DNA from 3 places in the Salipaludibacillus agaradhaerens genome. Region 3 is predicted to be linked to each of the others. Evidence: riboswitches for the same ligand, from Rfam matches in the RefSeq annotation. Region 3 holds a riboswitch; each other region holds the start of a gene.
What was found. A riboswitch is a leader RNA that binds a small molecule or an ion and turns the genes downstream of it on or off. The one in region 3 is predicted to bind thiamine pyrophosphate.
Positions count from the first base shown of each region.

Region 1: it holds a riboswitch for thiamine pyrophosphate, as region 3 does, so the genes downstream of both, thiM (hydroxyethylthiazole kinase) here and thiC (phosphomethylpyrimidine synthase ThiC) in region 3, are expected to answer to the same signal.
Region 2: it holds a riboswitch for thiamine pyrophosphate, as region 3 does, so the genes downstream of both, BK581_RS08695 (YkoF family thiamine/hydroxymethylpyrimidine-binding protein) here and thiC (phosphomethylpyrimidine synthase ThiC) in region 3, are expected to answer to the same signal.

Region 1 covers NZ_KV917378.1:1,611,427-1,623,776, reverse strand. The annotation lists gene BK581_RS07805 (helix-turn-helix domain-containing protein) at 1-955, opposite strand, end outside; gene thiE (thiamine phosphate synthase) at 1,014-1,676, opposite strand; gene thiD (bifunctional hydroxymethylpyrimidine kinase/phosphomethylpyrimidine kinase) at 1,673-2,503, opposite strand; gene thiM (hydroxyethylthiazole kinase) at 2,516-3,313, opposite strand; TPP riboswitch at 3,393-3,496, opposite strand; gene BK581_RS07785 (nitric oxide synthase oxygenase) at 3,586-4,683, shown strand; gene recQ (DNA helicase RecQ) at 4,761-6,896, opposite strand; gene BK581_RS07775 (alpha/beta hydrolase) at 7,227-7,835, shown strand; gene BK581_RS07770 (flavin reductase family protein) at 7,842-8,447, shown strand; gene BK581_RS07755 (TraB/GumN family protein) at 9,808-11,058, opposite strand; gene BK581_RS07750 (DEAD/DEAH box helicase) at 11,637-12,350, shown strand, end outside.
Region 2 covers NZ_KV917378.1:1,820,929-1,833,278, reverse strand. The annotation lists gene BK581_RS08705 (ATP-dependent Clp protease ATP-binding subunit) at 1-1,881, shown strand, start outside; gene thpD (ectoine hydroxylase) at 2,531-3,460, shown strand; TPP riboswitch at 3,724-3,827, shown strand; gene BK581_RS08695 (YkoF family thiamine/hydroxymethylpyrimidine-binding protein) at 3,987-4,589, shown strand; gene BK581_RS08690 (ECF transporter S component) at 4,603-5,208, shown strand; gene BK581_RS08685 (ABC transporter ATP-binding protein) at 5,189-6,772, shown strand; gene BK581_RS08680 (energy-coupling factor transporter transmembrane component T family protein) at 6,769-7,551, shown strand; gene BK581_RS08675 (AbgT family transporter) at 7,793-9,313, opposite strand; gene BK581_RS08670 (LysM peptidoglycan-binding domain-containing protein) at 9,787-12,350, shown strand, end outside.
Region 3 covers NZ_KV917378.1:2,564,400-2,572,164, reverse strand. The annotation lists gene bla (class A beta-lactamase) at 322-1,227, opposite strand; gene BK581_RS11955 (BlaR1 family beta-lactam sensor/signal transducer) at 1,432-3,201, shown strand; gene blaI (penicillinase repressor BlaI) at 3,224-3,607, shown strand; gene thiC (phosphomethylpyrimidine synthase ThiC) at 3,867-5,651, opposite strand; TPP riboswitch at 5,795-5,909, opposite strand; gene BK581_RS11940 (hypothetical protein) at 6,591-7,016, opposite strand; gene BK581_RS11935 (voltage-gated chloride channel family protein) at 6,992-7,765, opposite strand, start outside.

The sequences.
Region 1 (12,350 bases), 950 kb from region 3:
AATAGTAGCTATGGTTAGGCACGAAATTGCCATTGTTCTTCTTAATCTCTCGTTCTCTTATAGCAAGACTTTGTTTAAAAGATGCAATACTAGAAAGATAATCTTTTTCATCCACCTGAAGCATGCCGAGTGTATGTAGTAAATCCGCTTCTTCTCTCACATAATTGTGATCACGGGCAATCGACAATCCTTTATTTAGCGCATGATGTGCTTGATCATATTCTTTCAATTCTATCAAAATCTGTCCTTTTACCGTGTGGCAATCGATTGTTTTAGAAATCTGATTGACATTCTCAAAAATTTCCTTCGCTTCATTGATATAAAATAAAGCACGATAATAATCATTCATTACATAAAAAAGTTGAGCACAGTTGAATTTCGTTTTAGCTGTATCCATATCACGAGAAACATGTTTTAAAGCATTTAAATAATAATAATAGCTTTTAGAGTAGTCCCCGCTTAAATAATACTTAAGCCCATTAATAAAATGGTAATGAAAACGCGTTGATTTTGATAGATTCTTTTCATCAAAATCTTCCATGTAAAAAGAAATATGTTTGTAAATGCTATCTGCTTCTTCTAGATCAAATCTTCTTAAAGCGTGGTTACATTGGATTAAAAGGTATTGTAATTCTTGCTCTAACGACGGAATAAATGCAAAATCTTGTTCATGTTTAGTGTGAAAAGCTTCTGCATCAGCTAAAGAGCTCTCTAACGAAAGTTGGTAAGCACCTAATAATTTTTCCACTCGCATAGAGTAATGATCATGATGGGTGAAGTAATCGGTAGGAACTTTTAAACGCAACGCTAGCAACCTTAGTATATCGTAGGAGGCGTCATATCGTCCACTTTCTATATTACTATAATGAGAAGGTGAGACGATGCCTTTACACAAATCTGTCTGTGTAAGTCCCTTTAATTGCCGATAAAACCTAATTCTTTTGCCAATATCCAATAAAATCCCCTCCTAACGTTGTTTAATGATATGTTTTCACACGAAACTTTTGGTAGTATTAAAATTTGTTAACAATTGCTTTGTTGAATCTAGCGGCAGCTTCAGCTGGTGAGGATGCCCCGGCTATGGCCGAAATGACAGACACGCCGTTGGCACCTGCTGCTAGTATAGGAGGAGTGTTATCAGCTGTGATGCCACCTATGGCAACGATAGGAATAGTCAACCCTCTTTGCCGGAATTCTTTAATTCTCTCAGGTCCACATACGTCATCTGCATCATCTTTTGAAGAGGTCTCATACATAGGACCAGTCCCAATATAGGTTGCCCCGTCTTTTATGGCTTGTTTTGCATCGGCTAACGTGTTGGCAGATACACCAAGAATCTTGTCTCTCCCAATTTTCTCTCGAACGGAAGCGGCGCTTTCATCACCTTGTCCCACATGGATGCCATCTGCATTAAGCTTAATAGCCAATGCTACATCGTCATTAATAATAAAGGGGATGTGATGTTCTTGGCAAATCGCTTGTAATTCACAGGCTAATGCCAGTTTTTTGTCCCCAGTCAGACTGTTTGTACCTTTTTCGCGAAATTGAAACATTGTAATACCACCTGAAATCGCTTCTCGTAAAATTGTTGGAAGTGGACGATTCACATTCGTGCTACCGCAAATGAAATAAAGACGTAAGCGAGAATTGACGTCATCTTGTGTGTACACGCTCATTCAGTGATCACCTCCAATTCATGTAATGGTTCATTGTAGAAACGTGGGGCAGCGTGATTCGTCGGGCCAGGCCCTTTGCCAACAGCAAAACCATGTTTAATCGCTACATGGATAAATGTCTTCGCTTCTTTAACAGCGTCTATTAAAGGGAGACCTTTAGCTAAATGAGCTGTAATTGCGGCGGCATATGTACAGCCAGTCCCGTGGGTATGACGGGTGTTGAGTCGTGGAACTGATAAGTAAACATAAGTCGTTCCATCATACAAGAGGTCAACAATTTTAGTTTCATCAAGATGATGACCGCCTTTAATTAATACGGCACGAGCTCCCATCTCGTACATCATTCTGGCTGCTTCTTTTCGTTGTTCCAAAGTGGTTAAGGAGCGACCAGTAATTTCTGAAGCTTCAGGAATGTTTGGCGTAATAATTGTTGCTAACGGAAATAGTTGTGTTTTAAGTGCCTCAATGGCATCGTCTTGGAGAAGTTTCGCTCCTGATGTAGATACCATGACAGGATCAATAACTAAATTTGTCCAATTATAATTAGCGGCTTTTTCAGCAACGATTTTAATCGTCGGTTCGTCAAATAACATGCCGGTTTTAACCGCATCAGCACCAATATCATCCGCCACAGCTGTAATCTGTTGCGAGATACCTTCGGGTGGGACAGGATACACCCCGCTGACACCTTGACTGTTTTGTGCGGTAATGGCAGTAATCGCACTCATACCAAACACGTCAAGTTCCTGAAAGGTTTTAAGGTCCGCTTGAATACCCGCTCCGCCTCCGCTATCAGAGCCGGCAATCGTAAGAGCTTTAGGTAACATTATGTTGTCCTCCTAAGAATGAATCGAGATGAGTTGCTCAATATCTTCTGGTTTTAAGTCATAAAGGGCGTCGAGAAAGTGCATTTGAAAATGGCCAGGCCCCATATTGTCACGACGTGTTGCAGCATGTTCAGCGGCTACCCCATAAAAGCCAATGGCAGCGGCGGCAGCTTCGACGACATTATCATGGACAGCGATAAAAGCACCTGTGACAGCACTTAATAAACAACCAGCTCCCGTAATTTTGGATTGAAGAGCATGACCATTTTCAACGGTGTACGTTATGTGACCATCGGTAATGACATCTGTTTTTCCGGTAAGTGCCGTCACGGTTTTCCATTTTAATGCAACATTTTTTGCAATCTCAGCCGCATCAGTTACTTCAGCAGTAGAATCGACGCCTTTCATTTTGACATTCTCGTCTGAAAGGTTAGCAATTTCGCTAGCATTACCCCGTATAAGCGTAATATCAAGCTCGTTTAATAATCGTTGGACCGTTTCTGTTCGATAAGGTGTCGCCCCAGCACCTACTGGATCAAGGATAATAGGAACGCCCGCTTTATTTGCTGCTTTACCAGCAAGTAGCATGGCATTAACAACCGGTTTAGTTAACGTGCCAATATTAATGACTAACGCTTGTGACACACTGGCCATATCGGCTACTTCTTCTTCAGCATATGCCATAACAGGACTGGCACCGAGGGCATAAAGGCCATTTGCTGTGAAATTTGTTACCACCACATTTGTAATGTTGTGGATAAGCGGAGATTTTTCTTGAATAATGTTTCGTAATTCATTAACAGGTAACATCTTCTAACCCCTTTCCTTATTTTACATCTTTTAGAAGTAAAATGAAACATAAAAAACCGTTCGCGCAGAACGAAAGGTGAAAAGAGTCGTTCCACTTTCCTACGCTGGCATGCTGTTCCAGATCAGGTTCAAAGGGATTAAGCAATCGCTTATCTCAGCCCGAAGGCACCCCTAGTGGTTAAACTATTGTTTTTTCTATCATCTCTATACTATCATAATAATAATTAGAGGAACAAAAAAATTGAGAAAGTATAACAAAAGTGAGGGCAATCATGACAAATTTATTCAAAAAAGCGGAAGCGTTTGTTCGGACATGCTATCAAGAGTTAGGAATGGAGGACAAAATAGAAGAGCGTCTTATGACGATAAAACAAGACATTCAAGAGACGAATTTTTATGAACATACGTTTACAGAGCTAGAGCATGGGGCTAAAATGGCGTGGCGAAACGCTAATAAGTGTATCGGTCGTCTGTTTTGGCATACACTTACTGTACGTGATGCCCGTTTGTGTACTGACGAAGAAGCGGTTTTTAACGAATTAACGACACATCTACACTTAGCAACTAACGGTGGTAAAATCAAACCAATGATGACCTTTTTTGCACCAAGAAAACACGGTGAAGAGCCTGTGAGAATACTCAACCATCAGCTTGTTCGTTATGCAGGTTATGAGGCCGGACCACATATAATAGGTGATCCAGCGTCGCAGTCATTCACAGCTTTATGCGAATCACTAGGATGGCGTGGAGAGGGATCAGCTTTTGATGTTCTGCCACTGGTGATTAAATTGGGTGATGGCAGTGTGAGATGGCGTGATTTGTCTGAGGACGAGGTACTTCGAGTGCCGATTAGTCACCCGGATACAGATAAATTAAATGACTTACAGTTAGAATGGTACGCCGTGCCAGCTATTACTGACATGATGGTTGAAATTGGTGGGATCGAATATCCAACAGTGCCATTCAACGGCTGGTATATGGGGACTGAAATCGGCGCGAGGAACTTTGCTGATGAACAAAGATATAATTTATTACCTATCGTGGCTGAGAAATTAGAGTTTGATATGACAAAGGCTTCATCGTTATGGAAAGACAAAGCATTAGTAGAGTTAAATCGTGCCGTGCTGCATTCCTTTCAAAAAAAAGGTGTCAGTATCGTCGATCATCACACGGCTGCTGAGCAGTTCAAGCAATTTGAAAAGCGTGAGAAAGCGAGCGGTAGACCCCTTACAGGAACATGGAGCTGGCTCATACCACCTCTATCTCCAGCTACGACCCATATTTTTCATCAAGACTACAAAGACGAGCTTGTATCACCTAATTTTCACTATCAAGAGCCGCTTTTTCAGGAAGATGGCTGTCTAAAATAGCTGTTTATACAAAAATCCAATCGGCATTAACTTAGTCGCCGATTGGATTTGATAATGACATAATCTATGCTTCTATCTTAAGAGTGGATGAGATACTCTTGAATATATACTTTTAATGTAAAATAATCGATTTCTTCTGGAAGAGCTTCTTTTAGAGGCTTTAGGCCATCTTCAAGGCCGATGCGATCTACAGCCTCTTCGATCAATTGGAGATGTTCCGTTTCTACGAGAGAAGAAAAATCTACATCGTAGCCTTCTTCAGCAGCTTGTAAAAGGTGACTTTTTGCAGTTGTTTCTTTTATATGACGTAATTCGGCAATCTCCTCAACTGTATGACCGTTTTTAAAAAGGCTGATTGTTTTTTCAAAACTCGGTGTCTTATCTTTAATCGTACCAACCCCGTCCCCACTTCCACTAAAAGTGTTTTCTTTTTCGTCAGGGTGGGCTGCCACATAGTCTTGAATAGCTTGAAGAAAAGGCTCACCGTAACTGTCTACTTTCATCTTCCCAACGCCTTTAACGTCAAGCAGTTGGGCTGCAGTTTCAGGGAGCTGAGCGCACATATCGTTGAGCGTTTTATCGGAGAAAATCATATACGGTGCAACATTGTGCTCTTTTGCCAGTGCAAGCCGCAGTTCGCGCAATGTATGGAAGAGCGGATGTGTTTTCGTATCCACTGACACAGGCTGCCGTATTTCTTTTTTAGTCACAGGTGTTTCTCCTTTTAACACTGGAACGGCATGCTCAGTCAATTGAAGAACAGGATAAGCGCCACCACTCATTTTTAAAAACTGAGACGCTGTTAAATAATCAATGAATTGGCTCACATCTTTTTGTGTCCGGTCCTTCATGAGCCCGTATGTTGATAATGTGTGTAGCGAGAAGTCTTTTACTTTTTTGTTAGCTGATCCTACGAGAACTTGGGCAACCATCGTTTTACCAAATCGTTCATTCATACGCTTGATGCAAGAAAACACCATTTGAGCCTCTCGCGTTACATCGACGGTTTCACGGTTATCCACACATTCGGAGCATTGACCACAAGGAGCGGCATCGCTATCACCAAAATAATGAAGGATATATGATTGTAAACAATTTTCCGTGTGGCAATAATTAACCATTGCTTGTAGCTTTCCGTATTCCTGTTCCTTCCGTTCGTCTTCCATTAAAGATTGATCAATGAGAAATTGTTGAATACGAATATCCTGCGGACTGAACAAAAGGAGACACTCACTTGGTTCCCCATCTCGACCAGCGCGTCCTGCCTCTTGATAGTAGCTTTCAATGTTCCTTGGCATTTGTGCGTGTATGACGAAACGAACATTGGATTTGTTAATTCCCATTCCAAAGGCATTCGTCGCAACCATCACCCGGGTGTTGTCATAAACGAATGCTTCTTGCATGTGCTGGCGTTCTTCGGCAGACATCCCACCGTGATATTTTCCGACAGCAACACCTGCGCGGCTGAGCTGTTGATGAAGCTTGTCAACTTCTTTACGGGTGGCAGCGTAAATAATACCTGCACTCGTTTTGTTTTGTTGGATATAGTCTTTAATATAGCTATCTTTGTCTATGCCTTTAATGACATGGAAGGATAAATTTTCTCTAGCAAATCCGGTCTGGACGACATGATGATCAGCCACATGAAGTGAAGTTGAAATGTCCTTTGTGACTTCAGGCGTAGCGGTTGCTGTCAATGCGAGTACAGTTGGTGTACCGTTTAATTGATGAATTAGTTCAGGGATTTTTAGATAGCTCGGTCTAAAATCATGACCCCATTGTGATAAGCAGTGGGCTTCATCAATCGCTAATAAGGAGACAGGTAATGTGCGCAGCATAGCTAAAAATTGGCCTGACTCTAATCGTTCAGGGGCGATATACACAAGCTTGTATTTCCCTTGGCGTATCCCGTTAATTCGCTCGTTAACGTCTTCGTATTGCAAAGAACTATTAATATAGGTCGCTTCAATTCCGACCTCCTGGAGCTCGTCTACCTGATCTTTCATTAGTGAGATGAGGGGTGAAATGACGAGTGTGACTCCTTTAAACAGAAGTGAAGGTATTTGATAACAGATTGATTTTCCGCCTCCGGTAGGCATGACTCCCATCGTGTTGTTGCCGGCAAAAATATTTTCAAGTATGTGTTTTTGGCCCGATCTAAAATGATCGTAGCCGAAATGTTCTTTTAAACGCTGTTGTGCTTCTAGCAGCATTGTCATTCCTCCAAAACAAGTCATTTTCCTGACATTATGAGTAAGACAAATAGGTGATTAAATACTATTTGCCATTAAATGATTGTCTATTAAAGTGATCATGTCTTTTAATAGTGTACATGAAATTATCGGGTTTTTATACTTTGAAAATACGATCCCATATGTTAGAAAAAAAAGTGATTCATTTGATAAGTGATAGGGAAACTACTATAATGAAGTAAATTACTTTATTATAGTTAGTTAGAGTGGCTTATAGGTTTGGTGAAATAGAAAGCTATCAGTAGGTCATAATAAAATTTTGAAAGCATATTAAAGGGAGCGTGTTTAAAAATGAAGCATATTTTCAATAAAGGGACGAGTGAGCGAACGTTACTTTTATTACATGGGACTGGTGGAGATGAGCACGATTTAGTTCCGATAGCTGATATGATTGATCCGGATGCGTCTGTGTTGAGTGTTCGAGGTAATGTTGACGAGAATGGGATGAATCGCTTTTTTCGCAGATTACGTGAAGGTGTGTTTGATGAAGAGGATTTAGTTTTCAGGACGAAGGAATTGTATGACTTTATCGATAAAGCAGCGACGGATTATAACGTCGACAAAAAACAAATGATTGCTGTTGGCTATTCAAACGGGGCTAACATTGCCGGAAGTTTACTCTATCATTATGACAAACCGCTTCAGGGCGCTGTTCTTTTGCATCCAATGGTGCCGAGACGGGGGATTGACTTACCTAGCATGACGAAACTACCTGTTTTTATTGGGGCAGGGGCGAATGATCCTATTTGTCCACCGGAAGAAACGAAGGAGCTTTACGACAACCTTGAAAAGGCAGGTGCCTCTGTTAATTTATATTGGGCAAATCAAGGGCACCAGCTCACGAGAGATGAGATAACAGAAGCAAAAGCATGGTATGATCACGCCATTAAAGGAGAATAACAGCTTATGGCTTATATTGATCCCGCTCAGTGGTCCAAGAAAGAGAATTATCATTTCTTGACATCTGCTGTTACACCACGCCCGATCGCATGGATTACGTCGCAATCGTCACAGCGTGTTTTAAATGCAGCTCCGTTTAGTTATTTTAACATGATCTCAGCAGATCCGCCATTACTGTCAGTGTCTATTGGAAGAAGAGAAGGAAAATTAAAAGATACAGCGAGGAATATTACTGAAACAGGTGAATTTGTCGTTCATGTGATTGATGAAGACAATGTAGGTGTTGCCAATGAAACAGCGGCTAACCTACCGGCAAATGAGAGCGAAGTATTAAAGACAGGTTTAACGGAGGTAAACAGCCGTCGTGTAGCTGTGCCGTCGCTAAAAGAAAGTCGGATTCGGCTCGAATGCCGTTTAGAGAAACACCTTACTTTCGAAGGGCAAGAGGCAGTAACGGATGTGATCATTGGAGAGATTGTTGGTTATGATGTGGATGATGAGATTCTTACTGATGATAACACGGTAGACACAGCTAAACTAAAGCCTGTTTCACGTTTAGGAGGTAAGCAATACGCCTCTCTCGGAGCTATTTTTGAAATAGATCGACCCTAATTAACAGCTATTTTAAATAATAGCATAAAAGCGAACGGGTAAAGTGGCTTCTAATGATCTATATGACTTTAATCCTCGTTTTAAGGGTTATAGACCGCCACTACAACGGTAGCGTAAGTGGGAGCGTTCAAACAGGTGGCGTCGAGACACAATCTGAGTCCTCGATGTTTCAGCTTACTGAAACGAGTTCACTCCGCCCGAAAAAAATGTCGAGACTAGCCGTTATGTGCTAGTCTTTTGTTCTATATATTAACAACTAATTGACCTACGCTTTCAACATAGCCACTTTAAATCATACATATTCACTTTAAAAATACATCTAGTTCCTTTAAAGACTATATATAAGATGGGGGGTTCCTGACAGTCTGTAACGGCCAGTTTGTGATTGACGGATGGATCGTGATCCGCTTTTTATAGGACAAAGTTTAAGAGAAATTCAGCAAGTGATTGGCCGATTGCTTGATGGTTGGGAGATGAATGTGACCACACCAGTCTATCTTTAGTAGAAAAGGAAGTGCAGCGGCTAGCCATTCGAAAAGGAGAAATCATATCCCTTATAGAACGCCAGAAGCATTTAAAGCTAAGTGACAAAACGGTGAAAAAAGTGCTTTAAAAGAGGCTGATTTCCGTATCTGGGATCGTGCCGATTCACTCGTATCGGCTGAGGTATCAGGTTAAGAGTCCGATCTGAGAAATAGAAGGAGAAATTTCTCTTAATGAGTCATTTAGCATTGACAATAGCTTAAATAGATGGAGATATTCCGCCTATTGCCTCGGAAAATCAGAAAATGGCTCGTTTTGCTTTGCATAATCGGAAAATTTTCCCCTATATTCCTAAAGATGAGCTCTCTTCTGCATTTAACCGGAAAATATCCGCTTATTTTACTCTCACTAATGACTCGATTATTGACAAGCTTCTTAATCTAAATAAAGAGGGGAACAAGTTTATAAAACGAACCTTCAATTCAGTGGGCGTTTTCGCTCTTATCCTATTGATTGTTAGACGGTTATCTGTGATAAAAAAGGGGCGTAAAACGAGGTTTTTATTAAGGACACCCCTTCCCTATTAGGATGTCACGTGTCTTTTTTGTTCATTAAAGTTATGTTGTACAAAGAAAATTTATAATGGATAAGTCAGATGGTAACCCGGCAAAATCCACCTTTAATCGGGCCTTTGGCTCTAAACAGAAAATGATGACATTTTTATGCAATGCTAGGGAGATATCATTAGTTAATAATAAGCTCGAGAAATAATGAACTGCCCCTGTCAAAGAGGCATGGGTCTTAAATAGAAAATCAAAACCACCAACACGGGTGGTTTTGATTAAATCACTAACATTGATATAGGGTCAGGCCACTTTTAAAATCCCTCTGGCGTCTCAACATCATAGCCACGCTGTTCTAAAAGGCCTGCAATGCTATTATCACCTACGAGATGCATGGCCCCTACGACAACAAAATAGGTATCTCCATTATCTCCTTGAAGAAATTCTTCAATTTGATCAGTCATTGCCACATCTCTTTCATCAAGAGCAAGCTGATCAGTTTCATTATCCATCTCTCGTAAGTATGTTAACAGCTCACTGTTCCCGCTGCGCCAAAGATTAATTAATTGTCGAGTATCTTCCTCATACACGTCGTAACCTTCAACAGTGGCTTCAAGGCTTTCAATCTGTTCCTCTTCTGGGGCACCGCTAATAGTCTCTAGCTGACTTTCAATTGATTCAAGGCTAATCACAGGGAGACCATCATTATGCGCACGCTCCATAAAATAATTATCAATGCCATGCTCACCACTGAAGTCTGTTTCCATTAACGCGACATCTGTAAGGAGCATTGAGACAAACCATGGTTTGTAAGAATCAACTAGGCTACTTGTCATCCCAAATTCTGAAAGGTGTGAGACGGCTTCTTCGTACACATCTTCATCTAACACGTCGGATAATGCAGTGCCATCTGTATACATACCTTCTTGCATCATATAGCTCGTGATTTCCATTTCATCAATGTCCGCCATATCAATTTCTACTGCTAAGTGATCAGCTTCGTCAAATGCTTCTTCAATTTCGTTATGTAGAGGGTATAGATTTTCATCACCTACATGGATTGATCCAAGTAAATAAACTATTTGATTTCCTTCCGAAACAGTTAAAAAGATCCCCTTTGACGGTTCATCCTCGGGATCTTCCACCGAGAGGCGCACTCTCGCGTTCACCTCCATGCCGTCTTCCTCGAGTTGTTCTAACAATTCCCATTGACTGTCATCCATCGTTTCTGTAATAAATACGTCACCTGCGTGAAGCACTTCTAGATGTTCTAACTCGTCCAGCGGAGAAAAATCAGAAATAGCATTCCCAGCAAGGTTTAAATCAGTTAAATTTTCTAACTGCTCAATACCAGCAATCTTTTCAATCCCTGCGTCACTCGCATCAAGGATTTTTACACTAGCAGCTTCTTCTGTCGTTACAGTTTCTTCTTCACTATCCACTGCTTCTAATACGGCTTCTTCCAATGCGGCATCCTCAAATTCTATAGAAGCAGTTGAATCACTGCACCCGGCGAATAGGAGTAAGCTAGTTCCGATTAAAGATAATGTTACGTAAGATTTCATTGTCATTCCTCCAAAGAAGTAAAAATATATCATGTGTTAAATAGTTACGTCCACATCGTTAAAAAGTTCCATAAGTAGTAACAATTAATTTTCGACGTAACAATCGCATAATGAAAAATAAATAGTATCACATATCCTTTTTAAAAGCACTGTATGGAAAGGGGATGACTCCCAGAGGCCCAGCCAACTCTGGACATCCTATGCGGGATGTCTGCCTGTAGAGAATGATCACTATAGGTGTTTTTTTAGAGGTGTGTTTTGTACGATAACGTTGGTCCAAAGTATGAAGTCAATTTTAGTTTACCATACTCGTAAAGCTGACTTATGGTTGTTAACGGTATGTATTGGTTAATAAGGTCTTTTGATCTATATTTTAAAATAGGACAATCGTGAGTTGTCATAAAAATTGAACCGAATGATTTTCGATTTAGCATTGGTTATTTGGTAAAATGAAAAAATGAGTGTTTAGCTTTCAGTTAAACATACGATACTTATGTGATGAGTCTTCAAATGCTCTCATAAAACAGATAATTCTTAGTACAGTCATTTTATAAATAATTTAAAAGCAGGTGAAAAAAATGAACCTGGAAACATTATCTCATGACGATATACGTCATGAATGTGCACTGCCTACCACATTTGAAAAAGGGTTGACGTATTTTTCGGAAAATAAAATTATCGAGCTTATGAAAAATGCAACCACAGGGGTTTATGAAGGAGAAGTGGCTGCCTCCTCGTTTGGTGATAGTTATCATGTTGCCGTAGAGTATGACCTCAAAACGTTTGAAGTGGAAAGCATGGGCTGTACGTGTGCTGCCTTTCATGAGTATGAAGGAATGTGCAAGCATCTTGTGGCTGTCATGCTGAAGATAAAAAACGAGTGTCAAGAATTGGAGAGAACGAAGCTAACTTCTAGCTCGTTGATGAAGCCTGCCGATAAGCCCCATATGCCATCAGCAAGTCAGCGACGTGCGAAACGCTTAATGGATTCTTTTGAGCAAATTTACATGAAAAAACAAGAAGCGTTTCAAGAACGGGAACCACTTAATGTGGAGTATACTTTGCACCTTCAGTCGGCTTATTCCCCCCGCTTTTTAGGCATGATGTCGCTGGAATTGAAAATCGGACCTAAACGTTTGTATGTGGTAAAGGATATTCCTGAATTATTAAAAGCAGCTGAGGAAAATGAAGCAGTTAAGTTCTCTAAATTGTTTACATATCACCCAGCAGATTACTTTTTTTCGAAAGAAGATATGAGTATTTTTAGCGTAATGGCGAAAATTACGCAGTTA
Region 2 (12,350 bases), 740 kb from region 3:
GGGGGAGTGCTTGATCAGCTAGGTCAAAATGTGACCCATGCAGCAAAAACAGGATTAATCGACCCGGTCATTGGACGAGATGAAGAAGTAGAGCGTGTGATTGAAATTCTTAACCGTCGTAATAAAAATAATCCAGTGCTTATCGGAGAGCCTGGAGTTGGAAAAACTGCGATCGTTGAAGGGCTTGCCCTTAAAATAAGTGAAGGAAACGTCCCTGCTAAACTACTAAATAAAGAGGTCTATCTACTTGATGTGGCATCTCTCGTTGCTAACACAGGTATACGAGGACAATTTGAAGAGCGTTTAAAACAATTAATTGCTGAATTACAACAGCGTAAAAATGTTATTTTATTCATTGATGAAATCCATCAGGTCGTTGGTGCAGGGTCAGCAGAAGGAGCGATGGATGCAGGGAACATTCTTAAACCGGCACTTGCACGAGGTGAATTACAAGTTGTGGGAGCGACAACCTTAAAGGAATATCGAACGATTGAAAAAGATGCGGCACTTGAACGGCGCTTTCAACCTGTGATGGTGCATGAGCCTGCACTTGAAGAAGCAGAAGCGATTTTGAAAGGGATTCAAGCGAAGTATGAGGATTACCATCAAGTTTCCTATACGGCTGAAGCTATTACCGCTTGTGTGAACCTGTCACATCGTTACATCCAAGATCGTTTCCTACCTGACAAAGCGATCGATTTACTTGATGAAGCGGGATCAAAAGCCAATCTTGTTTCGGGAGCTCAACCTCAAGGAGAGGTTGACCAACGACTTAATGAGATCATGAAAGAAAAAGAACTTGTACTAAAAGAAGAAAATTATGAACAAGCAGCTAAATTACGGGATGAAGAAGAACGTCTTGTAAAGCAACTTAATAAAAACACAGATACAAAAGCAGTTGTTGACGTCTCACAAATTCAAGCCATTATTGAGAAAAAAACAGGCATTCCAGTAGGGAAACTCCAAGAAACTGAAGCTTCGAAAATGAAGAGCTTAGTAGATAATCTAAATAAAAAAGTGATCGGTCAAGAAGAAGCTGTGAAAAAAGTAGCTAAAGCTGTCCGAAGATCACGCGCAGGCTTGAAAGCAAAACATCGTCCCATTGGCTCATTTCTATTCGTTGGCCCTACAGGCGTGGGGAAAACCGAATTGACAAAATCATTAGCAGAAGAGCTCTTTGGCTCAAAAGAGGCGATGATCCGTCTTGACATGAGTGAATATATGGAGAAACATGCCGTGTCTAAATTAATCGGTTCACCTCCTGGTTATGTTGGACATGAAGAAGCCGGGCAGTTAACAGAAAAAGTTCGCAGAAACCCTTACTCCATTATCTTACTGGATGAAATTGAAAAAGCCCATCCAGATGTGCAACACGCCTTTTTGCAAATAATGGAGGACGGCCGTCTCACTGACAGTCAAGGACGGACAGTGAGTTTTAAAGACACTGTGATTATCATGACAAGCAATGCCGGTGTTGGTTCTAAAAAAGTGACAGTCGGTTTTGGAGCAAATGAAGCGTTAAATCAAACCTCTCTATTAGACTCACTCTCATCTTATTTTAAGCCAGAATTTCTTAATAGATTTGATGCGATTATTGAGTTTAAACAGTTGGAGAAAGACCATTTAATGATGATTGTAGATCTCATGCTCGACGAATTACAAACGACATTAACGGAGCAGAATAGGACGCTTCACGTCTCAGCAGAAGCAAAAGAAAAGCTTGCAGATTTAGGTTATCACCCGTCATTCGGTGCGCGCCCTTTACGTCGCACTTTACAGGATCAAGTGGAAGACCGCCTCACCGATTTAATTCTTGAGGACGATGCCATTACCAACATCTCTGTGACCGTGGAAAATGGTGAAATTAGTGTGAGTGTTTAATAGCGCAGCACCCAGTGGAAGACAAGGAGAAAAGAAAACGAGTTGTTACAACTGACTAAAGTTGAGAAGTTTCTTTTTCCATAAGTTATCTAAACTATAGGAAACGCCCTGATTCCAGTATGGCAATGGATTCAGGGCGTTGTTATTACATATTTATGTCGATAGACTGTGCTTAAATCTTCTTCTAATCGAATTGGCAATGAGCAGGAATAATGAAAAGGGGCGTTAGTATTAAGAACTATTAAGCAGCATTATCTCATCCTAAGACATATGCGTGTGCGTGTAAGTTTGGAAGTGTATATTTTCTTTTAGATGTTTTCAAATAGGAAAAGTTGAAGATTTGTCAGACAATAGTCATGTTAATAGTCGATAACGCCTCGTGAAAATAACTAGATAATATTATTTCTAGTCTCTAATTATATGACGTAAGTCTCATTTTTAAAGTTAAATGTTTTATATAAGTTATAAGTGGAACGAGAGAGGATGTATGGAGAAATCCTAATAGTCTGACAATTAGATTGGAGGATTGATCCGGTATGACACATCGGATTGTGAGCCACAAAGCATTATGTCTGTATAAAGAATAGCACCTTATCTCAAATTCAGTCAGTATGTGATATTAAAAGAATTTATAGGAGGTATGTGTGATATGGTACAAGATTTATATCCATCTAGATTAAATGAGAAGGCATCTATTTTTGAAAGGAAAGATCCTGTTATCCATAACGAAAAAGCGTATGAGGAAGGTCCTTTGTCGCGAAAAGAGTTGAACTTTTACGACCAAAATGGCTATATTATGTTGGAAAAATTCTTTGATGATGACCAGCTAAATATGATGAAGCAAGAGCTTCAGTATACGATGGACCAAAACCGTCATCGCGACTCTGATGAGGTGATAAAAGAACCGAGCAGTAATGAAATTCGTTCCATATTTGAAGTTCATAAAGACGGAGGTTTTTTTGAGAAGCTATCTCAAAATGAACGGCTCGTTAAAATTTGTGAACAGATTCTTGGCAGTCAAGTGTATATTAACCAATCGCGAATAAATTTCAAGCCAGGCTTTAAAGGAAAAGAGTTTTATTGGCATTCAGACTTTGAAACTTGGCATATGGAAGATGGGATGCCGCGAATGCGCGCATTAAGTTGCTCCATCATTTTAACAGATAATTATGAGTATAACGGGCCCCTTATGCTTATACCTGGTTCCCATAAGTGGTACGTCTCCACATCAGGAGAAACACCTGAAGATAATTATAAATCGTCATTGCAAAAACAAGAAGTAGGCGTTCCAGACAATAAAAGTATGGAATGGCTCGTTAAACAAGCTGGCGGTCAAATTGATCGTGCTACTGGCCCGGCAGGCTCCGTTTTATTATTTGAATGTAATACGATGCATGGGTCTGCCGGTAATATTTCACCGTATCCACGGAGTAACGTCTTCTTCGTCTATAACTCTATTAAAAATAAGCTAGAAAAGCCGTTCGGTGGTACGGAACCTCGTCCTGAATTTTTAGCTAATAGGGATAATGTCAAACCAATTGAACCAGCCAAAAGTTTAAACTACTCACGTAAATATTAAATAGCGTCATAAAGTGCTTGCCTTTATAATGGGGCAGGTGCTTTTTACGTAGCCGGCTTAACACATGAAATAGAGGAATCCAAATCAAATGGGGAAGAACAGTCATGAACATGCTATATTGTTGTTCACTTTAAAAGCGAATCACGTTACGTTTGTCTCAGTATCTTCATTTAATTATCTTTGAAAGATACAATTTATTTTCTATCTGTAGGTGTTTACAATTACCGGAAAGGTCAGTACAATAGAAGACAATATGATAGCCGTGTTCGCACTAGGGGCGCTTTAGCTGAGAGACAGGTGTAAGTCCTGTTAACCCTTTGAACCCGATCTGGATAATACCAGCGTGGGGAAGTGCAGGTACACACATGTAGCCTGGTTATTAAAGGGGCTTTTATTACATGGACGTAACTGCATCTTCCTTATTAGGAAGGTGCGTTTTTTATTTGTGCGAGACTCATAGACTAAAAGTGACGCTTCAGTGAGGCGCGGTGATCATATAATGAAAATATGTAGGAGGCCATTTATTATGCAGGGGTTAAGTTGTGGAACGAGCAGAATTGTAGGGTGTCGATTTTCAGTATACCCTATGACAGACAATTTCGTGGATGTCATTAAAGGAGCATTGGAGGAAGTGGATACATCTAAAGTGTGGCAATACACCGATGATGTAAGCACGTGTATTCGCGGTCGTAGTGAGCATGTGTTTGATGTAGCTAAGGCTATTTTTATTCATGCGGCGAAAACAGGGGTTCATGTTGTCTTCAACGGGACTTTTTCAATTGGATGTCCGGGAGACTCAGAAGGAGACACGTATATGTCACAGGATGATAGGCGGATGAATGAAGAGAAATCCCAAGCTGAAAAGGTGACTGCCGCTTCACAATTCGCCCTTTATCCTATGAACAATCCAGATTACATGCAAATCATCGCTGATCAAGTACAGGTTGCCGAAAAGCATGGCACTTTCACAAAAGGGGTTCATTATGCGAGCCGATTAGACGGTGATGCAAATGACGTCTTTCGTACGTTGGAAGAGGCATTCACGAACACATCGAAAACATCAGATAGAAGTCATGTGACCATGACGGTAGCCATCTCAGCCAATAGTCCATCAAAAAAAGACATGTAGGAGGGCACTACGTATGATGAAGCAATGGAAGTTGAAAGAAATCGTATTAATGTCGATCTTTGGCGTTGTTTTCGCTGTCATTTATCTTCTGTTTTATTTTTTCGGGCAAGGGTTGCGAAACTTTTTAACCCCTTTTGGTCTCGCGCCATTTGGCTACGAAATCATTTTTGGCATTTGGTTTATCGTGTCGATCATCGCAGCATATGTCATTCGTAAACCAGGAGCCGCCTTTTGGTCAGAATTAATTGCAGGAACTGTGCAAGTATTAATCGGAAGTCCAGCTGGTCCGAGATTAATTATATCTGCAGCGATTCAAGGGATTGGAGCAGAGATCGTATTCCTCGCTACGCGTTATCGTAACTTCTCGCTTCATATTCTTGTGCTTGCAGGGATGTCTGCAGCAGTATTTAGTTATGCATGGGGATGGTTTTCTTCCGGATTAGCCGCACTTACTCCGGGTCTCATAGTAGCGACACTGGCTGTAAGAATATTAAGTGGAGCGCTACTCGCTGGTGTTCTTGGGAAATATATCAGTGATCAATTGGCACAAACCGGGGTTTTACGAGGATATGCGTTAGGAAAGGAGCGTCAGGAAAAACGTGAAAAATCAGCATCCTGATGACCGTCATCCGATCATTCGTGTGGAAGATCTCGTATTTGCTTATGAAAAAAATCACGAGAAGCCTCTTATTGATCACGTTAGTTTCACTCTTGAAGAAGGTGAGCTGACTCTTTTAATGGGGGCGAGTGGATCTGGAAAAAGTACACTAGCTCTTAGTTTAAATGGCCTGTATCCAGAAGTGGTAGAAGGTTTTCAACAAGGCAGCATTTTTTTTCGAGGTCTCCCTTTGGAAAGCTATGAAAAAGGGGTAGTAAACAAGCATATCGGCATTGTGTTTCAAGATCCAGAAAGTCAGTTTTGTATGGTGACGGTTGAGAATGAACTAGCTTTCACCATGGAAAACTGTTCAATTCCGAGAAGTGAGATGAAAAAACGTATGGACGATGTGCTGAAGATAACGGGTTTAACTAACATGAAAAAGCGTGCCATTCATGAATTGTCTGGTGGTCAAAAGCAAAAAGTTGCCTTAGCTTCTGTCTTATTATTGGAACCGGACGTCCTTATTCTTGATGAACCGACAGCCAATTTGGACCCAGTTTCCAGCCTAGAATTTATTGAGCTCGTAGCAGAACTTCAACGGAAAACACGTTTAACGGTTGTGGTCATTGAGCATCAATTAGATGATTGGCTTCCTTTCGCACACCGTATTCTTGCTTTAGGGAAAAATGGGCGTCTCTTTGCAGATGGAAAACCTAAAGACGTGCTAACGGAGGAAGCCGACCAATTTAAATCTGAAGGTATTTATTTACCGTGCGAAAAAGCAAGCGTTCAAAGTCCAGTTGCTAATGATCCCTATGACAGCCATGAGGCGATATTGCAGATAGAAAACTTAACGTTTAATCGAAAAGAAAAAAAGATATTAACAGAGTTGAGCGTATCACTACGGAAAGGTGAGTTTATCGCGATTGTTGGAGAGAACGGGGCAGGAAAATCGACACTTCTTCAAGTGATGGCAGGATTACTATCTCCTAAACAAGGGAAGGTCATTTTTCTTGGTAAAGCGCTTGATGAATGGACTGAAGGCGATTTGCGTCGGGCCATGGGATTTGTTTTTCAGAATCCCGAGCATCAATTTATTACCGATACTGTAGCTGATGAATTGGCATTTGGGATGAGGCTTAACGATCAGAATCCCTCTGATATTGAAAATAAAGTGGCAGAACTTCTTCATCATTTTCAGCTAGAAAATCATCGATGGCACAATCCTTTTTCCTTGAGTGGCGGTCAAAAAAGGCGTTTAAGTGTGGCTACGATGCTTGATGAGACACCTGAGCTGTTGTTATTTGATGAACCGACATTCGGTCAAGATGCCCATACAACCACTGAATTAATGAAAATTATCCTCGATTTGAAAGCAAACGGAACGACGATTGTTTTTGTGACACATGATATGAATCTAGTGGATATGTATAGTGAGCGGGTTATCGTATTGGATGAGGGACGGCTAGCGTTTCAAGGGATACCAGCAGAGCTATGGTCAGATCACGAGCTCGTCTATCGCGCACGGCTGCGGCTTCCGCATCGTTTGCAAAAGCAAGTGAAAGCAGGGGAAGTCATATGATTTCATCGGTAAATCCAGCGATTAAAATGACGGCAATTCTCATTCCTGGTGTCCTGCTGAGTTTTAGTTTTGATATTTTCACTCCGCTTGCTTACTTACTATTTATTATCACGGTTACGTTTTTATTTAGTGATATTCCGTTAAAAAAATGGCTGCTTGTGTTTTCTCCATTTGTTTTTCTGGCGTTAGGGTTTGCTTGGATGACGGTGCTATATACGAGTGATGGGTTCAGTGATGGTGCCTTATTATTTGAATTTTTATGGTTTGAAGTAACGACAGGAGGTGTCATGGTTGGGATCAGCCTTGCACTTCGTTCCCTTTGCTTTGTTGCTTTATCATTATTGTTTGTTCTAACGACAGATTCTACCGCATTTATGCTTAGTTTGATGCAACAATTCAAGTTGCCGCCTAAGCTGACGTATGGCATACTTGCCGGCTATCGTTTTTTGCCCACCTTTAAACATGAATTTGAAGTGTTAAAACAAGCGCACCGCATCCGTGGTGTGGGAAGAGCTAAAGGGATTAAGGGACGTATTAATCAATTTCGTCGCTATGCCATTCCGTTGATGGCCAATGCCATTCGCAAAGCTGAACGGGTTGCGATTGCGATGGAATCGAAAGGCTTTACTGGCTCGACTGATAGGACGCATTATCATTATATGACAGTAGGAAAAAAGGATTGGATATTTTTTGGCGGCATTGTAGGCGTCTTCTTTCTCGTCATTTTCGTCTCCTATTCTCTCGGCTATTTAAATATTTTTGGTCATCAATTTGGTTAATAAAGAGAGAAGCACTCAAAAGTTACGGAAGGTGGCTGGAAAACTGAGGAGAGCTGCGTAAAAAAGCAGGGTAGATGCTGAAAGAAGAAAGGTTAATGCTGAACAGTCGAGTAGAGTTGCGTAAATAATCGAGTTTGATGCTGAAAATCGAGGAGTTACTGCTGAATTCAAGGTCAGCAGCCTCATTATAAAGAAGGTTATCACCAAAATGGGATAACCTTCTTCCTTTCAAACCGAAATGTTAGTACGTAATAGGTGAACCTGGTCCTAGATCAATACCGAGGTACATCCAAAGAATTAACATCACTGTCCAAGCGATTGTAAAGAGGACCGTATAAGGGAACATAACCGATATGAGCGTTCCAATCCCTAGTTTTTTATCATATTTCTGGGCAAAAGCAATAATAAGGGCATAATATGTCATTAATGGTGAGATAATATTCGTCGTTGAGTCAGCGACGCGATAAGCCATTTGTGTCAATTCCGGTGAGTAACCGAGCTGCATCATAATTGGCACAAACACAGGCGCCATCATCGCCCATTTCGCTGAAGCACTTCCGATAAATAAGTTAATGAACCCTGCCACGAGAATAAAACCGAGTATTAGTGGAATCCCTGTTAAATTAGCAGCTTCAAGTGCTTCAGCCCCATAGACACCGAGGACAAGTCCCATGTTTGTTTCGGCAAAATAGGCCACAAACTGACCTGCGGTAAATGCAAGCACGATAAACATCCCCATGGAAGCCATCGTATCTGATAATTGATTGGCCACATCCTTATCATTTTTAATGTTACGTGTGACAAGACCATAGACAAGTCCTGGGATAAAAAACATGATCATAATGATCGGAACGAGTGAACTCATAAATGGTGATTGAACAATCCCGCCATCTTCAGCGCGTAGTGGCCCATTTGCCGGGACAATCGTTAATGCGAATAAAATGGCACCGATTAGAAAAGCAATGCCGGCCCAAATGAGGCCTTTTTTCTCAGTAGCATCCAATCCTGTAAGCTTTTCACGATAATCCCCTTTATAGTCGCCTAGTCGAGGTTCGACGAGGCGCTCTGTCACCCATGCTCCTACTATAGTTAATAAAAATACTGACACGATGATAAAGTAATAGTTCATGGCAATGTTCATGCCTTCTGCGTATGCTGGATCAATAATAGCAGCTGCAGATATGGTTAATTCACCAAGCATGGGGTCTGTAGCTGAGAGGAACAAGTTGGCACTGAACCCGGCTGATACACCAGCGAACGCAGCAGCCAGTCCTGCTAACGGGTGCCGACCGATTGCTGCAAAAATGACAGCGCCTAGTGGGGGCAACACAACATAACCAGCATCAGAAGCCACACTTGACATAATACCTGCAAAGACAAGCCCTGCCGTGATTAACACGCGAGGTATGGAAAGAACAAACCCACGTAAACACGCACTAATTAATCCCGTTCGCTCAGCTAGTCCGATCCCTAACATCGTAGCTAAAACAACCCCGAGTGGTGCAAATCCAATGAAGTTATCGACCATACTTGAGAACACATATTGCAAGCCTTCAGTGCTCATTAAGTTGGTGACTTCGACAATTGTACCTTCTTCGCCTGGATGCTCTACACTGATCCCAAAACTTGAAATAATACCTGATAGGATGATCACAACTACAGCTAAAATAGCAAATAATGTGACCGGATGAGGAAGTTTATTCCCCGTTGTTTCAACTATATCAAGGAACTTTTGAAATAACCCTTTACGTTTTTTCTCCAATCTAAAAACCCCTTTCATACTAAACTGATGTCATATGAAGTCAGAAAGCCCATCTCATTTTTAGGTCATCGAAAATAATCACTCCCTAGTATATAGGTTAGAGAACATAATTTGAATATATTTTCAAAAAGTAGGAAAAATGGAACATTGAAGGTACTTTCTGAAGGGGGATAGGATAGATCATTTAAAAAATCAGTAATATAGTTTTATTTGTCTTCAGTAAAAATGATAGAAGGTTTGAAAGTTTATGTATTATAGGGGGATAGTGTATGGGTCTTTTTTAGGTTAAAAGTAATAGTTTTAGAGGACCGAAATTATCGTAATTAAAAAAACGTGTAAGAAAAAATATCAAATGCTAGTGGAAAAATAATATCTTTGTCTAAAAAGTCGTATGTATTCTCCTTTTAAGAAGAAAACTGTAAAAGAAAAAGGAGATTCACTGATAGACAAGTCACAGTAAAGGAGATGAAAAAGTGACCTTTAGACATGAGATACGAGCGTTAAACGCAGAGGCGTCACAATACGCTTTAATCATTCATTTAGACGGACAGTTAACAGAGTTTGCTAAAGAGCTTGGTAGTACACCGGAAGTAAGACAAGATTTTATGGTTAATGTGAGACAGCTAGCTAGAAGCAAATACCCTTCTTTAAAAGTAACAATTGTTAAAGTGATGGTCGGGGGGATGTTATTTTCATCCATTCCGTTATTTGATAATAAGACTGTCTCGGCAGCAACAACACAATCTGTAGAGACAGGTTCTATTTATTATCACGTAAAACAGGATGATACTCTCTGGCTTATTTCACGAGCTTATAATATATCGGTAGACACAATTAAAAGAGCCAATGGATTAAAGTCAGACGCTATTGAACCAAATCAACGTCTGGTACTTCCTCAAGCCTTCCATACTGTACAAGCTGGAGAATCTCTATCTGTAGTGGCGAGGGATTATAAGATAACAGCGGACGCTATTCGTCAAGCGAACAAGCTATCAGGTGATAACATTCGAACGGGCCAATCCTTAATTATTCCAATTATAATAAGTACTACCGTACCAGAAACATCACCTGGCCCTGAGAAAGAGCCATCAGCCACACCGATTGCAAATGGGAGTGCTCAGCAAAGTACGTATACCGTCGTGTCAGGCGATAGTTTATCACTTATCGCTAAACGTTTCGGCATAACGACAGAAGCCCTCAGGACTGCGAATCATTTAACGTCAGATTCGATTCGGATAGGACAAACGTTAACCATACCAGGACAAAATCCTACGTCGTCCTCTCCACAGGCACAAATAATTGATTCCATATACACGGTCGTATCAGGAGATAGCTTGTCAGTTATAGCGAAACGTTTCGGCACGACGACAGTAGCGTTAAGAAGTGCAAACAACTTGACGAGCGATGTGTTGCAAGTAGGTCAGCGCCTCGTGATCCCAGGAACGACGTCGCCAGCACCACCGCCAAGTGGCTCAACAAGTACGACGTACACGGTCGTATCAGGAGATAGCTTGTCAGTCATAGCGAAGCGTTTTGGAACGACGACCGTAGCGCTAAGAAATGCGAACAACTTGACGAGCGATGTGTTACAAGTAGGTCAGCGCCTCGTGATTCCAGGAGCCACGTCACCAGCACCACCGCCAAGCGGCTCAACAAGCACGACGTACACGGTCGTATCAGGAGATAGCCTATCAGTTATAGCGAAACGTTTCGGGACGACGACAGAAGCGTTAAGAAGTGGGAATAACTTGACGAGCGATGTATTGCAAGTAGGCCAGCGCCTCGTGATCCCAGGAACCACGTCGCCAGCGCCACCGCCAAGCGGAGGAACAGGGACGACGTACACGGTCGTATCAGGAGATAGTCTATCAGTCATAGCGAAGCGTTTCGGCACGACGACAGAGGCGTTGAGAAGTGCGAACAACTTGACGAGCGATGTGCTGCAAGTAGGTCAGCGTCTGGTGATTCCAGGAGCCACGTCCCCAACGACTCCCCCAAGCGGTTCGACAGGGACGACGTACACAGTCGTATCCGGGGATAGTCTGTCAGTCATAGCGAAGCGTTTCGGGACGACGACAGAGGCGTTGAGAAGTGCGAATAACTTGACGAGCGATGTGTTGCAAGTCGGGCAACGCCTGGTGATTCCAGGAGCCACGTCGACTCCCCCAAGCGGTTCAACAGGGACGACGTACACAGTCGTATCCGGGGATAGTCTATCGGTCATAGCGAAGCGTTTCGGCACGACGACAGTAGCGCTAAGAAGTGCGAACAATTTGACGAGCGATGTGCTGCAAGTAGGTCAGCGTCTGGTGATTCCAGGAGCCACGTCCCCAACGACTCCCCCAAGCGGTTCGACAGGGACGACGTACACAGTCGTATCCGGGGATAGTCTGTCGGTCATAGCGAAGCGTTTCGGCACGACGACAGAAGCGTTGAGAAGTGCGAACAACTTGACGAGTGATGTGTTGCAAGTAGGTCAGCGTCTGGTGATTCCAGGAACGACGTCGTCAGCGCCACCGCCAAGTGGAGGAACAGGGACGACGACGTACACGGTTGTATCAGGAGATAGCTTGTCAGTCATAGCGAAGCGCTTCGGCACGACGACAGAGGCGTTGAGAAGTGCGAACAATTTGACGAGCGATGTGTTGCGAATAGGTCAAGTACTAACAGTTCCTAATGGTCAAACGACTCCTCCACCAACAGAGGAAAGAACGACCTTTACGTATAGAGTTGTGTCAGGTGATACGCTATCTAAAATTGCAACACGATTTGGCGTGACAGTTACTTCCATAAGAAGTGCCAATCATTTAACAAGTGACATGCTTCAAGTCGGACAAGCACTCACGATACCAGATGGTAAAAATGCCCCGAACCAAACGGGAGTAAATACGATCACTTACACGACACATACGGTTGTGTCGGGAGATAATATTTGGAATTTAAGTATTCAATATGGCATTCCCCAAACAGAATTACTGAGAACCAACAATTTAACGGCGAATAGCTCCCTTTCAATCGGACAAAAATTAACTATCCC
Region 3 (7,765 bases):
TATCACTAAGCATTTCATCATTGAAAGCAACAACTATCATTCCCGTTATCCATTCATGACAATATTCATTAATGCCTGTTTTGTAATACCACTTTTATTGAAAACTGAAATAAGGTTACCAATTCCATCACCCATGCATTATTAGGAATTATGGGGATAGTAGGGGCCTATTTAGGGTTTTAATTTACCATTTTATTTTCTGCCACTCCCTTTCTCACTTCTAAGAAAACGAGCGACCCAAAGAAGAAAATCAGGGGAGAACTGAATCAAACGGTTCTCCCCTATGCCTAGCCTTACAGTTTGATAACAACCGTATACTCATTACTCTGTCTCAAAAAGAATGTTAATGACTTCTTCTGTTGCTCTTGCGATAAGGGCATCATCGTGCTCTGCATCTCGTTCTTCTTTACTTGTTAGTACGGAAAGGATAATCGGGTCTCTGTCTGGCGGCCAGATGATGCCGATGTCGTTGCGAGTCCCATAAGAGCCAGAGCCCGTTTTGTCCCCAACTTCCCAACCTTCTGGTACGCCTGCACGGATAAGAGCGTCACCCGTTGTGTTTCTCTTGAGCCAATCGATTAGTAACGCTTGTTTATCGTCTGCTAGTGCATCTCCTAAAGTAAATTGTTGCAGGCTTTTTGCCAATGCTTCCGGTGTACTCGTATCTTGAATGTCCCCAGGTTCTACATCATTTAATTCAGGTTCTATTCTTTCAGGCTCGGTTACATTATCTCCAATGGCTCGAAGTCCTTCTTTAAAGCCTTCCGGTCCACCGATTTCATGAAAAATTAAATTGGCAGCTGTGTTATCACTGTAGCGAATCGAGGCATCACTAAGCTCTTTTAATGTCAATCCTGAATCGATATGATTTTCTGTTATCGGATTGTAGTTGACTAAATCTTCACTTGAATAGGTGATGAGTTCATCTAAATCCGCTATCGATTTTTGCTGAAGAAGGACGCCAACAGAGAGTGGTTTGTGGGTAGATGCATAGATAAAACGCTCATCAGAACGATATGTAACCGTCTTACCTGTACCCGTGTCTAATGCATAAACTCCTAATCGGGCATCGTATTCTCCCTCTAATTGGCTAAAGGTGTCTTCTACCGTCGGAGTGGTTTTTTCAGATTCTTGTTGATCAGAACTGGCCTGTTCCTGGTCACTCGAACATCCGAAAAATAGAAAGGTTCCTAAGAGAATGGTACATGTTAATTTTGTGATCTTCATATTAATCTCCTTTCGACTTTATTTATTTTGATGAGTCTTAAAATAATGGTTGGAGCCAATAGTTTATAGACTACACCTGTAATCTAATATTACGCATGTAATCTAAAATGTCAACAGAAATTTACAACTTTAAATCTAAATGTTAGAATTTTATTGTTTTAGTGAGAGGGGAAAGAAAAATGACTAAAAATGGAGATAATAAAAATGACATTGCCACATATAGTACTTTTTCTTGTGTTATCAACGGTAACCATCACGGTAATCCTACTCCTAAGGAAATTTTTTTATAAACAATTATCAGCAAAATGGCGCTATCATTTATGGTTTTTGCTTATTTTTGCTTTAACCTTCCCGTTTATACCCGTTCACCTTGTAGAGATCCCAAGCTTGTCTTTGATCCATGAGAGTGAAGGAAAGCCGTCTTCTTCGACTCAGGATAGTTGGCGTTTAGTGGATCAATCGGAAAATTGGGTGAATGATTTTGGCACTTCTGTCAGCCGTTTTGACCATTCATTCGTCCAATCATTTTTCATCATTATTTGGGTTATAGGTATGGTCCTTTTCTTCCTTTTGGCATTGTATCATTATGCAAAGTTACAACGTCTTATATCAGCTGCCACAGAAATAAAAAATGTAAAGGTGAAAAAATTATATAGCGACTGTATACGAAAGCTTGGGGTAAAGAAGCGTCCAAAGATTTTAGAGACTTCGAGTGTACGTTCCCCGATGACATTCGGTTTGTTTAACACCTATATTTTACTGCCAAAGGATATGGCATCCTATTTATCTGATGATGAAATAAACTATGTCTTGCTACATGAACTGCACCATTATAAGAGCAAGCATATTAAAGTAAATTTTTTATTTGTCCTATATCAGATTGTTTATTGGTTTCATCCGCTTGTATGGAAAGCTTTTAAAATAATGCGTCTTGATCGGGAAATGGCTTGCGACACGGAAGTGCTACATTCAATAGATCGATGCGATTTTGAAAAGTATGGAAAGACGATCATTCGATTTGTGGAGAGGAATAAGGAATCAGCTATTTTAAATTTAGCAACGCCATTATTAGGTTCTGAAAAACATATAAAAAGACGGATGATCCATATTGCTTCTTTTACTGAAGAATCGAAACTATTAAAATTAAAAAGTATGTTTATTTTTATCGTTATCACGCTGTTTTTAATCGCTCAATTCCCTCTTTTATCGGTAACCGCTTCTTCTAGTGAGCGCTATTTATTTGATGATCAGCGGGCGATATATGAAGATTTGAGTCGATACTTTGGAGAGAATGAAGGTAGTTTTGTAGTATACAGTGCGAGCAACGATGAATATCAAATTTATAACCGAGAAAAAAGTGTCATGAGAGTCTCTCCTAACTCTTCCTATAAAATGTTCACCGCGTTAATGGCGTTAGAGGAAGGTGTGATTACAGGAGATGATTCACTATTAGAGTGGGACGGCTTACAGTATGATTATGAGGAATGGCATGCCAATCACGACTTAAGAACCGCCATGAGCTACTCGGTCACTTGGTACTTTCAAGAGTTAGATCGACAAATACAAAGAGATCGTATTCAATATTATTTGGAAATGTTCGATTATGGTAATAAAGATCTGTCGGGACGGTTAGACGAGTATTGGCTAGAATCGTCTTTAAAGATTTCGCCTATTGAACAGGTAGAACTCCTTCAATCATTTTATATGAATGAATATCATTTTAAAGAAAAAAATGTACAATTAGTTAAAGAGGCCATAAAGTTAGAAGAAACTCAAGAAGGCACGCTTTTTGGAAAGACCGGTACAGGGATTGTGAATGATCGAGCTGTAAACGGTTGGTTTATAGGATTCGTCGAAACCGAAACGGATACGTATTTCTTTGCAACGAATATCCAACATCAAGATCATGCGTATGGAAGTAAAGCTGCTGAGATTACGCAAGCCATATTAAGTAGCAAAGGGATTTATAAATAATGTGAATAGAAGGAGGAAGGAGATGTCTAATCGACTGCCTAGTATTTCTGAATCCGAGTGGGAGATCATGAAAGTCCTTTGGGAAAATAGCCCTCAGACTGCCAATCAAGTGATCCAGGCTATGCAAGAACAAACGGATTGGAAACCAAAAACAATTCGAACGCTTCTCGATCGATTAACGAAAAAACAGGTCGTAGGGGTTAACAAAGATCAAAAAGTGTATACCTTTTTCCCGTTATACTCGGAAGATGAATGCAAACGCGCAGAGGCACAGTCTTTCATTAAAAGAATCTATGGTGGGACGTTCAAACCGATGCTGGTTCAGTTTATCGAAGAAGAATCTCTCTCGAAAGAAGAACTGGACGAACTGCGGTCCATTTTAGAGCGTAAACGAGAAGAGAAATAAATCAATGCTTCCAATAAATCCTCTACATTATACCGAATTGCTATTTTTTTCATAAGTTTCTCAGGCATTAGGTATAACTTTTGTGGCGATAATGAATAACAAAATTAAAAGCAGAGAGCTAACTCTGCTTTTAATTTTGACCTTTAAACTGATGGGCATATCTTGTTATTTGTGGCGCATACAGTTTACCAAACTATTTTTATTCGAGCCATGTCTGCTTCAACTTTTGCGGCAGCGACAGAATGGCATCCCATATGAATCACTGATATAACTTTTTTCCAGACTGTTTAAATTCGTTCGCTTTTTCTCTCATTCCTTTTTCGATGGCTTCTTTTGTGTCTAGCTTGTTTTCTTTAGCATAATGCCGGATGTCTTGGGAGATCCTCATACTGCAAAATTTCGGTCCACACATGGAACAGAAATGCGCTGTTTTGGCCCCTTCGGCAGGTAACGTTTCGTCGTGATATTGCAATGCTAACTCCGGATCTAATGATAAATTAAACTGGTCTCTCCAACGAAATTCAAATCGCGCTTTTGATAGAGCATCATCTCTTTGACGAGCACCAGGATGTCCTTTTGCTAAATCGGCAGCATGTGCGGCGATTTTATATGTGATTACACCTTCTCGAACATCGTCTCGATTTGGTAAACCTAGGTGTTCTTTTGGTGTCACATAACAAAGCATCGCCGTGCCATACCATCCAATCATGGCAGCCCCAATAGCCGATGTAATGTGATCATATCCAGGGGCTATATCAGTAGTCAGTGGTCCAAGTGTATAAAAAGGTGCTTCTTCACATACCTCTAGTTGTTTATCTATATTTTCTTTTATAAGATGCATCGGCACGTGCCCAGGTCCTTCTACCATCACTTGTACATCATGTTCCCAAGCGATCTTGGTTAGTTCCCCAAGAGTTTCTAGCTCTGCAAATTGAGCTTCATCGTTTGCGTCTGCAATTGAGCCAGGGCGTAAGCCATCACCTAAAGAAAAAGCCACATCATACGTTTTCATAATCTCACAGATGTCTTCAAAATGAGTATATAAGAAACTTTCTTTATGATGATAGAGGCACCATTGCGCCATGATCGATCCACCTCTCGATACAATCCCTGTTAAACGCTTTGCTGTGAGAGGCACATATCTTAAAAGAACGCCAGCATGAATAGTGAAGTAATCCACACCTTGTTCTGCTTGTTCGATGAGTGTATCACGATAAATCTCCCATGTTAGGTCTTCCGCAATTCCATTCACTTTTTCAAGTGCTTGATAAATAGGTACCGTACCAACTGGGACAGCGGAATTACGAATAATCCATTCCCGTGTCGTATGAATGTTTTTTCCTGTTGAAAGGTCCATAATAGTATCAGCCCCCCAACGGGTCGCCCAAGTCATTTTTTCCACCTCTTCTTCAATAGATGAAGAAACAGCTGAATTACCAATATTCGCATTAATTTTAACATGGAAATGTCGGCCTATGATCATAGGCTCTGTCTCTGGATGGTTGATATTAGAAGGAATAATCGCTCGCCCTCTTGCTACTTCATCACGAACAAATTCAGGTTTCATATTTTCTCTTATTGCGATGAACGCCATTTCAGGTGTAATAATCCCTTTTTTAGCATAATGAAGTTGTGTGACATTTCGGCTTTTTTTTGCACGTAACGGCTTTCTTTTCAAACCAGGAAATACGTTACGATGTGCACGAGGATCATGTCCATCTTGATAGCCATTGTCTTGGGGCTTTATCTCTCGCCCTTCATATTCCTCTACATCATTTCTTTCTCGAATCCATTTGCTTCTAAGCGTAGGGAGACCTTTTGTTATATCAACGGCATAATGACTATCTGTATAGGGGCCGCTTGTGTCATAAACACGAACTGGCGGATTTTCTTCTTCCCCAAAGCTACCAGTAGTCGGGCTTAACGCAATTTCACGCATCGGTACTTTCATATCAGGTCTACAACCTTCTACATATACTTTTTTACTCCCTGAAAAGCTAGACATGATGGCAATGTTTTGTTCATTGAATGAAGATGTTGACATTGATTCAATCTCTCCCTTTTAAAAAATGTAGTAAGGGACGAGACCAAGAACATATCGAGTGGGACATGCCATAAAACAACATAAAAAAGCCGAATCCATAAAAGTAGACCCGGCTTTATATGTAGAAGTTAATTCATAAAAAAAGATGAGCTTTCTAACTTCCCCACGCTGGTATGATCCAGATCAGGTCCAAAGGGTCAAGAAACTTTAACGCGTTTCTGTCTCAGCCCAACTCATTGGACTCCCCTAGTTATTTCAATTGAATTTGTTTCAAGAATACATCAACTTCCATAAAAATGAAAGGGTTTTAAAAAAGTTAAAAGTAAACATTGAGTTATCCTCATAACGCTTTAAATGGCACGACTTTCTTTGAATCGTCCTTTCAACGCGAGTGGGCAGGAAGCTAGAGGTTATTTTGACGGTGAGAGCGCCTGTGGTAAGACTTGCTTTGACATATCGCTGAACCTTGAACAGGCAAGGCGCCATATTAAGACATCATACATCTGGTAGTAACTGAGTGAGGCAATTTCATCATGATGTTTAAAATACAACAGCACGTATAAATTGGAATAAATTTTCTTTAGTATGAGGGTGATAATTAGTGGGGCTTTCGTTCTCATCTCTATTTTGTGCCTGAGGTTAAAGACGGTTAGTTGTGATAAAAAAGGACAGAACATAAGACGACTCCCTAAGGATTAAGTGCAGTCTGAAGTGAAAGTCACAGCCATTATTGCAACTTTGGTCAATGTTTGCAGAGAGCCTTTTCATGATCAGACTCAACATTCAACAAACAAGTATACTCAAATATCTTGTGAGTTTAACTTCTCTGTTTCTTTTAGTGATATATATAGTTCCTGTCGATCAGGTTAACGATTTAGGGGAAGAAAAACAACGAAGCTATACAATAAGAATGTATCTTATGTATAGCTCTTCATAATTTTATGTTGCTACTGATTTTTCCTGTTTCCAAGTGTATTTGAAATTACAAGGCTTAAAAAGCTTAGGATTAATAAATTCAACTTTGTCCAATTCACCTGAGAACTCTTCAATAGAAAAATCTATTCGGAGTATTTTGCTTTTATTAATACATGTTTTGGCTTCCTTTTTTGAAATCATAACCCAACTATTTGTAGCTATATTGTAGGAGCTGTGAGCGAGAAGTAACTCTCCACTTATCAGTTGTAACTCAAGATGATAAGTTCCAGTCTTTGTAATAGGTAATAGCATAGAAGAGTTTCCTTTTAACTGTCCCTTTAAAGTTGACTCTCCTTGTTCTTTTCCTATAAGTATAGGTTTCCTAAGGAAAAAAAATATAAGGGAAATAGAAAGAAATGCAGAAATTAAGAAGTATATTTTCGTGACCATCCTACACCCTCCTTTAACTTAGGCGATTTTGGTAAATGACCTAGTGAACTTTCTTCATGATGTTCAAGAGAATGACATTTAGCTACTCCAACTCGTTGCGAGGTGTATATACCTGTATGTCCAGAAAACATATAACTGATGGCACAGGCCGTGAATAGATAGACCGCAGCCTCTGCTCCAAATAACTCAATTCCCATAATAAAACATGCCAAAGGTGTATTGGTAGCTCCTGCGAAAACAGCGATAAATCCTAATCCGGCAAGTAAAGGTGTAGGTACACCAAGAAAGCTAGATAGCGTGTTTCCTAGAGTAGCACCAATCGTAAACAGGGGGGTAACTTCACCACCTTGGAATCCTGCCCCAAGAGTAATTGTTGTTAATAACATTTTCCAGAAGAATGCAAGCGGTGAAACGTCTCCTTCAAATGATTCGTGAATTAATGGAAGGCTTAACCCAGTATAATCTCTAGTACCTAATATTAGAACAATAGTGACAACGATAGCCCCACCTACAAAACTTTTCATCATTGGGTTTTTGAAATAAGTCGAAAACAGTGATTTAAACCCTTGTGACAATTTACTAAATAATAGGGCTGTTAAACCGAAAATGATACCCGCTAGGATAATTTTTATTAATAAGATTACTGAAAATTCAGGGATGACGCCAAGGCTATAATGGGTGTGCGGAACGCCCCAAGCACTAGTAATTCTATCACCTATTAAAGCGGCAAAAAAACAAGGAATTAATGC